Linked DNA regions of Methylotuvimicrobium sp. KM2. The main gene of each other region encodes a partner of the protein of the gene in region 2 in a complex. Links are inferred from orthologs where the notes say so. Each region holds a gene or a part of one and is shown on either strand. Other genes may lie near its edges.

Region 1 (3,517 bases), 410 kb from region 2 along the record:
ACCTGCAACACCTCTTTTTGCATAAGACCCGAAGGTTCAGCCAGGCAAAGCAACAAAATTTGCCTATAGCAATCACCCACAGAAAGCCCCTGCCCTGGTTCTAAATGACTTTTAGTAACATTGGTCGAATCTTTTTTGATTTTCACGCTTAAGCGATACAGCGAATGGATATCTATCCATACCCAATCCGGAACCGGAAAATTCATTAAATAATAACTGACGACAATGTTGCTCAGACCTCTGATCGCTCTTTGAATAGATAAAGGTGCACTCTTACCTTGAAACCAACCTAAGCTTCTTCGAGTAAGCTCTTTCACAACAATCCAATAACCGAGCGTAAATTCCTTTTCTATTGCGATCAATACGTTAAATATTTTATGCTCGTCAGGCTCTTTCGGAAATCCCTCCTGCATTAATCTGAAACGCAAATATTCCTCTACACTGGAAACTCGAAAACTTAATATTTCCAGCGCATCGAGACGAGTCTGAGCACTCATTGCCAGGCTATTAAACTCTTTCAAAAAATCGTATATTAAACGCGTAGACAACCCGGGGTTGGCAACCGGCAGCTCATCCAACCAATGTTTCAATGCCTTTTCTTCGAATATTCTTAATCTTTCAGGAATATTCTGTTGGGCGGGTATTACTAAAAAAAAAGAATTTTTCAATGATCCCTCAGATTTAAGCGCTCAACCAAAAACTGAAACATGTGCTTGACCCAACATCTCGTTTGCAACAAATATAAAGAAAAAAACGCTCGATTATTACAAATGTTTTTATACACCTTTAATGGATTCGGTCATAAATAACTTCCCTATTTTTAATGCGCAAGGTAAGCAGGTTCGGTAACTCGATTGACAGGTGTCGTCGGTAAGACAGATTTTTTCTCCGGCATAATCTGCATTCACCCAGCACCTAAATTGCATAGCCCATTGGTTATGTCTTGGATAATTTAAGTGCCAGGTACACGGCGCCTCGTCAAGCGTGTTACCGAACTCGCGACAAATCTTATAGCGCCTAGAAGTTATTTGTCACGAAATCCTAAGCACATCAAATATAGGTACCGGCTTTCACAGAAGACTCGGGAGACCGGTGGAGGCTCTAAGACCCCCGCTGGGATTATAGAACTTACAATATCGTATTCACCCAGCAAATAAAATTTTTAATTATAGTCAATATTCTATGGAATTCAGGTGCTGGAGGCTTGACGACAGTTCTCGAACACCAAGGATGGCGTATATTAGGGCACCAACAGTAGGCGCTTTGGCGATGTAGGGCAGAAATGCTCCTGCATTTTCTGTATCCATTACATCCCTGTAACGCAGAAACTAGCGAGGAGAAAATTTGCCCAGCTGCCGACATTTTCGCTAGCCAAACCTTCATGTATTCATAAAGTTAGCCATTTTTAAGTATAAAGGGAGTGTTGCTAAAATTATTCTGAATCCATACCGACAATCGACAAAAGTCTCATTTTATCCAGCGCATATTCTCGCAACGCCGATAAAATTGCTGAATCCGCTGAACTTTCGGACTGCAACTCCTGCACTTTTGAGAAATATTCATTAATCGTCATGCAATTGCTAACAGCACCCGTCAAACGCTCCACACAATCTTTCATCCAGCGCGCCCGCTCCTCCTCGTTTAACGTTTCAGGATAGTTCCGGGCTCGATATCGGAAAAACATTTCCGATAACCGCGGATCGCTGAAGTTTAAACGCAAGCTAGCTAAATTCTCAGGAAGAGTTTTATGAACTTTCTCCATTGTTTTTTTGTCGCTATCGCTGAAAAAACCGCCACTGTAAATCATCAAATCAGGGTCGGCATCAGATTCCGGAAAATCCGTTTCAAAGACATGGGTAATTTTTTCTAAGATATTAGAATCGTTGCGGATTTTATCAATATACCGGTAGCAACAATCAATATCTATATTAAGCCTAGCTGCATCATTGGACCTTATAACTGCTATCGGTGCCAGAACAGGGCATTTATTAACATGCACTGTTTTAAGAGGAATCCTTTCGACTCCTTTCGGAAGATCTTTTGTAGCTATAAAAATTCTTTGCTTTATTTCATCGACAGACAAATTAAGCAGAATTTCAGGGTCACTAGAAAGATCATAAACCACGACTCCATTGTTATTGCTTGGGTGCCGACAAATAGGCAGAACCACGGCCATACAATGATTTTTGACAGAGTATTTTCCTGAAATGTGAACAACCGGTTTAAAGCTGCCTGTCTGCAATAATCGGTTTGCGGCAGATTTAACTCGGTTATCAAAAAGAAAATTAAATAATTTCGGTTGCGACTCTCGAATCAGTTTAGCCACAGCTATCGTTGCGTAAACATCCGACAACGCATCGTGAGCCATCGCATGCTCAATACCATTAGCCTTAGTCAATTCTTCCAACCGAAAAGTAACTATTCCCTCCTCGGTTACCGGCCACTCAATACCGCCGGGACGAAGCGCGTAAGCGGCTCGAACCACATCGATTATATCCCAACGGGAATTACCGTTTTGCCACTCTCGCTGATAAGGATCGTAAAGGTTCCGATACAAAGTATTGCGGGTTACTTCATCGTCGAAACGAATATTGTTATACCCTAGGGTGCAAGTATTGGGCTGAGAAATTTCACAAGAAATCGCTTCGATAAACTCAGCCTCGCAAATTCCTTTTGCTTCGGCAATTTGCGGAGTAATACCTGTAATTAAACAGGCAACGGGATCGGGAAGACAATCGAGTGCGGGCTTACAATAAATGACAAGCGGATCGCCTAACACATTGAAATCATAATCGGTACGAATTCCGGCAAATTGAACCGGCCTGTCGCGCCTAGGATCTATTCCGAACGTTTCGTAGTCATGCCAATAAAAAGTCCGTCCGGTCACAATGGGTCGACAGGCATTTAAAGATTGACCAAGGCTTTCAGCACATCGGTCCGACTGACAACGCCCACAAGCTCGGAATCTCGAAAAACAGGAAAACTTCTAATCGCAGAATCCTTGAACTTGGCCGCAATGTCGACGATGCTCGCGTCCGCATCGACCGAAACAATATCCGTGGACATAAATTCGGAAACCTTACCCGCCGAACCTTGGTTATAAGCCGATTCCAATACCACCTTCATGCTATCCTTTTCGGAGAACATACCAACTAACTTGCCTTGACCGTTTATCACGGGAGCACAGGTAATTTTATGGGAAAGCAATTGTTTAATTGCTTCAACGACATTGGCATCTTCCTTGAGTGTGACCATATTTCTTTTGGTCATATAATCGGCAACAGTAATTTTAGCCAGCATGGATTAACTCCTAAATATGGTTATTATTATCAACGAAAGGAATCATTACACACAAACACAAGTGTTAAACTTGTCCTTCCGCTTCCATTTTTTTTCTTTTATCACACTTTTTAATGCAAACGCAATCGCCTTTATTAGCCCCGCCGCACGAGCCCTTGATAGCTTTTCTCCCAAAAATAACGCCCACTGCCATTATCGCAATAACAATGAGCATAAA
Region 2 (4,245 bases):
GTGAAATTAATTCCAAAGCGGCGGACAACGAACAGTTGCCCAGCACATTATCGCTCATATGACTAGCCGGCGAGGCGGTCGCTTCATCTACTTTTTTATAGTAAAGATTAACTTGATCATCAATGCGAAAAAAACGCCGTCTATCTTTATCCCGATTCATTTAAATTTCCTGGAAATGAAATATATTTTTTGGATGCATCGACTTCGCCACCCCCTAATATTACTCGACAAACTCTTGACCTGCTTCGTCGGCGCCTGGTTCTACTTGCACGATAACGATCTCGACTCTTCGATTAAGCGCCCGGTTTTCGGGGGAATCGTTAGGTACTAACGGTCGGGTATCGGCATAACCCTGGATGACGAGTCGTGACGGTTCGGTTCCTGGTTGATCCAGCATGAAATGAGAAACGGTTACGGCACGAGAGGCAGACAATTCCCAATTCGAGCGATACATCTGCGTTCTAATCGGTCTGTCGTCTGAATGACCCGACACCAGAACTTTTCCGGGCGATTCGTTAACCGATGCGGTAATTTTAGTCAATACGGGCTCAAATCCGGTATTGAGCACCGCACTACCGGATGGAAACGATCCTTTTTCGCTAATGCGAATAATGATTTTTAGATTTTCCGTTTCCACCGAAACCAAACCCATCTTGATTTCTTCTTTTAAATCCTCTCTGATTTTTTCTGCCTGCTCCTCAATTTCGGCCTGTGTCAATTCCATTAGCTGTTTTTTTGCCGCTTCCAAGTTCGGCGAATCCTGCATAGTCGTCTGCTTGACTTCCTCTAGCGGAGTGGGCTCGGTCGGTGCCGGCGAAAAATGCTGGGCGATAATACTGGTCCCCATTGGAATATCGTATGCCGGCACATCCTTCTGTACGCCAAAAGCATTGATCATCGAATCAGCCATTTTTTTAAACTTGATGGTATCCATGGTTGCAAATGATAACAACAACACAAAGAAACACATCAGCAACGACATTAAGTCGGCAAAGGTCGTCAACCATGCGGGTGCTCCGACCGGGGGGCATTTGGGGCATTCATCAGCCATTTTTCACCTATTCATTGTCGGTTTTTCGCTTTTTATCGGAAATATAGGAATTCAACAAAGACTCTAGAACCTTAGGATTCATACCTTCTTGTATGCCGGAAATCGTTTCTAATATAAGTTCTTTATTGGTTTTTTCATAAAGCATCACCTTAGCTAGCTTGTCGACGATCGGGAGCGCGAAACAGTTTGCCACTAACGCACCGTAAAGTGTTGTCAGTAAAGCGACGGCCATCGCAGGACCGATACTCGACGGATCGGACATGTTTGCGAGCATCTGCACCAAACCAACCAACGTTCCGATCATACCCATTGCCGGCGCTAAATCGCCGACTCCTTTCCACATATCTTGACCTACTTCATTGCGCGATATCATTTGGTTAATTTCTTGAGACAGCATTTTTTTTACAAAAGCAGGATCATGCCCATCGACACAAAGATTGATACCTTTTCTCATAAATTCGTTTTCAATAGTCTCATTTTCCAAGGCCAGTAGACCGTTTTTTCGAGCGACATCGGAAAGCCTTACGGCTTCTTCGATTAACACTGCGGGGTCTTCCCTTTTGTTTAGAAAAGCTTTTCCTAAAACACCGAAAGACCTTAAAAAATCGGATATAGGAATACGCATCAACGATACGCCGAAAGTACCGCCTATGACGATTAATATGGAGGGTAGATTTACAAATAACATAACATCGCCGCCGGTAGCAATGGCGGCTGTAATAATCCCTATGCCCAATAAAAAGCCGATTAACGACGCTATATCCACATTTAACCTCTTCGTAATAATGGATAATCAATCAGAACATTGAACAAACTCATTTGAGTCGCCCCCCCTTTTTTATACCCTCGCAGATCAAAATTCGTCGCTGAAGTAACCGCGAAAGTCAAGAGATAGAATACAAAATTTGCCCTCAATGATTCAAAACGGGATATCGTCATCAAAATCGTCGTAAGGCGGAGGCGCTGAGTTTGAGGGTGTTGTTGATTGAGGCCTAGATTGAGCTGGAGCCGAGTTCTGTGACGAATAAGCGCCTTGATTATCGGAATAATTGGCGGTACCGCCGCTTCGGCTTCCCAGCATATGCATTTCGTTAGCGATAATTTCTGTCGTGTAGCGGTCTTGCCCGTCTTGGCCCTGCCATTTTCGTGTTTGCAAGCGACCTTCAACATAGACCTGGCTGCCTTTTTTTAAATATTCGCCGGCAATTTCGGCAAGCCTTCTAAAAAAAACTACGCGATGCCATTCGGTAGACTCTTTCCGCTCGCCGGTTTGTCTATCTTTCCAACGCATTGTCGTGGCTAGACTAATATTTGTTACCGCTTCGCCACTAGGCATATAGCGAACTTCGGGGTCGGCCCCGAGGTTGCCGATTAATGTTACTTTGTTTAGCATGTTTTCTCCGAAAAACGATTGAGCAAAAAATATAGATTCTCAAGGGAAACTTTACATTTGGAAAACCGATACCAACCTGAGTATTTATCGCGAAATCCTTAAGGATTTCGTGAAAAATAACTTCCTGGAGCTATGGGTTTTGGCGGGTCCGCGCGTCCCATTTTATACCTTTCACGCTTCAAATTTCGGCAGTGCTTTAGTAGGCGCCGGGGTACTCGGTCCCTCACCTAACAGTAGGTGAGGGACCAGCATGGAACTCGCATAGAGCCTACATAGACGCATTCACGGCGTCCTTGCGGACACCCCTATGCCGAATTTTGATCTACGATGGGTACAAATTTAGATTAAAACTTAAAATAAATAGCAAAAATCAGTTGAATTATCAGGAATCGAACTGAGTTATCGAATACTGTAAACGATCTTTATCCAATAAACGATTATCGACTTTAAGATAAACCACCCCTTCGCCGAAATGCAGCTTCACTTCCTCAACTCCGGTAACCCTGAGGATCTCTTCAGTGAGTTGCTCGGCTTGAACTCGGGTAAGATTGCTAATGGAAATCAGCATATTGGCAAGATAACGCGGCGGTTTCATTGTAAAAGATACTACCAACCAACTCGCTCCCGCTACAGCACTCATGATAAAAACAGCGCTACCGCCGAATTCGCCATAACTCCAGCCTCCAAGCGCACCGCCTAAAAATGCCCCTAAAAATTGAGAAGTCGAATAAAAACCCATGGCCGTTCCTTTCATGTCGCCCGGTGCGGTTTTAGAAACCAATGAAGGTAACGTGGCTTCGAGCAAATTGAAACCGCAAAAAAACAACCAAAGAAAAACAACGATCCCGGTCAAGCTTTGATGAAAGTACTGTAAACCTAATTCAGATACAACGATAACAGCAATCGCACCGATAAAAACGGGTTTCATTTTACGCTTTTTTTCAGCCAAAATAATAAAAGGTACTGCAGCCAACAATGAAACGATAAACACAGGCAAATAAACTTGTCCATGTTGACTGCCGCCTAATCCGGCATCCCTCATCAATAGTGGAATGGCAATAAAACTGGCCGTTAATATCAAATGTAGAATAAAGATACCGTAATTGAATCTTAGCAGCTCGGCATTTTTTAACACATGCTTTATCTGGCCCGGAATCAGTTCGGCATCGCGGTGAACTTTTGATTGTATCGGGTTCGGAACAATATAAACGATGACGATTATTGCCGCTAACGAGAGCAGCGCCGTCAACCAGAAAATACCTTCAACACCGACATAACCGGCAAGGACAGGTCCTATAGAGATCGCGATGCCGAACGAAACGCCAATACTGATACCGATCAAGGCCATCGCCTTCGTCCTATGGACCTCCTGAGTCAAATCGGCGACCAAGGCCATAATGACTGCGGCGATGGCTCCTGAACCTTGCAATGCCCTGCCGAATAACACGCCGTAAATCGTCGTCGACATCGCCGAAAGCACGCTGCCGGCTGCAAACAACAATAAGCCCAGGATAATTAATTTTTTTCGCCCAAAGCGGTCGGACATTAGCCCGAAAGGGATTTGTAATAATGCCTGACTTAATCCATAAATACTGACCGATAATCCGATTAAAAGCGGCGTGGAACCTTCCAAATGCTCGGCAAATAATGGCAATACCGGCATAATCATAAACAATCCCAACATCCTTAATGCGTAAATGCCCGCCAATGAACCGGTTGCTCGTTTTTCCAGCAATGTCATTGGGCTGGTAATATCCTGCATTTGTGCCAAAACACTTATCTCCTGAATAAAGTACGCTAT

The links.
Region 1: the proteins of ssb (region 2) and sbcB are in contact, whole or in part, in a crystal structure (PDB 3C94), measured with the Escherichia coli proteins. The link is inferred for Methylotuvimicrobium sp. KM2 from one-to-one orthologs.

The regions. Positions count from the first base shown.
Region 1 is NZ_CP150634.1:2,958,812-2,962,328, forward strand. What follows is about bases 661-3,517. They hold sbcB (exodeoxyribonuclease I), read right to left. Parts: upstream 2,888-3,517; coding sequence 1,433-2,887; downstream 661-1,432. Other genes in these bases: WJM45_RS12420 (hypothetical protein), read right to left, coding at 661-668; WJM45_RS12430 (CBS domain-containing protein), read right to left, coding at 2,905-3,300; nqrM ((Na+)-NQR maturation NqrM), read right to left, coding at 3,365-3,517. Outside these bases: more of WJM45_RS12420, read right to left, coding at 1-660. UniProt on the Escherichia coli protein: Degrades single-stranded DNA (ssDNA) in a highly processive manner.
Region 2 is NZ_CP150634.1:2,548,362-2,552,606, forward strand. What follows is about bases 708-3,632. They hold ssb (single-stranded DNA-binding protein), read right to left. Parts: upstream 2,445-3,632; coding sequence 1,971-2,444; downstream 708-1,970. Other genes in these bases: WJM45_RS10800 (flagellar motor protein MotB), read right to left, coding at 708-1,051; WJM45_RS10805 (MotA/TolQ/ExbB proton channel family protein), read right to left, coding at 1,059-1,817; WJM45_RS10815 (MFS transporter), read right to left, coding at 2,827-3,632. In the rest of the region: WJM45_RS10795 (PilZ domain-containing protein), read right to left, coding at 1-160; more of WJM45_RS10800, read right to left, coding at 221-707; more of WJM45_RS10815, read right to left, coding at 3,633-4,206. UniProt on the Escherichia coli protein: Plays an important role in DNA replication, recombination and repair. Binds to ssDNA and to an array of partner proteins to recruit them to their sites of action during DNA metabolism. Acts as a sliding platform that migrates on DNA via reptation.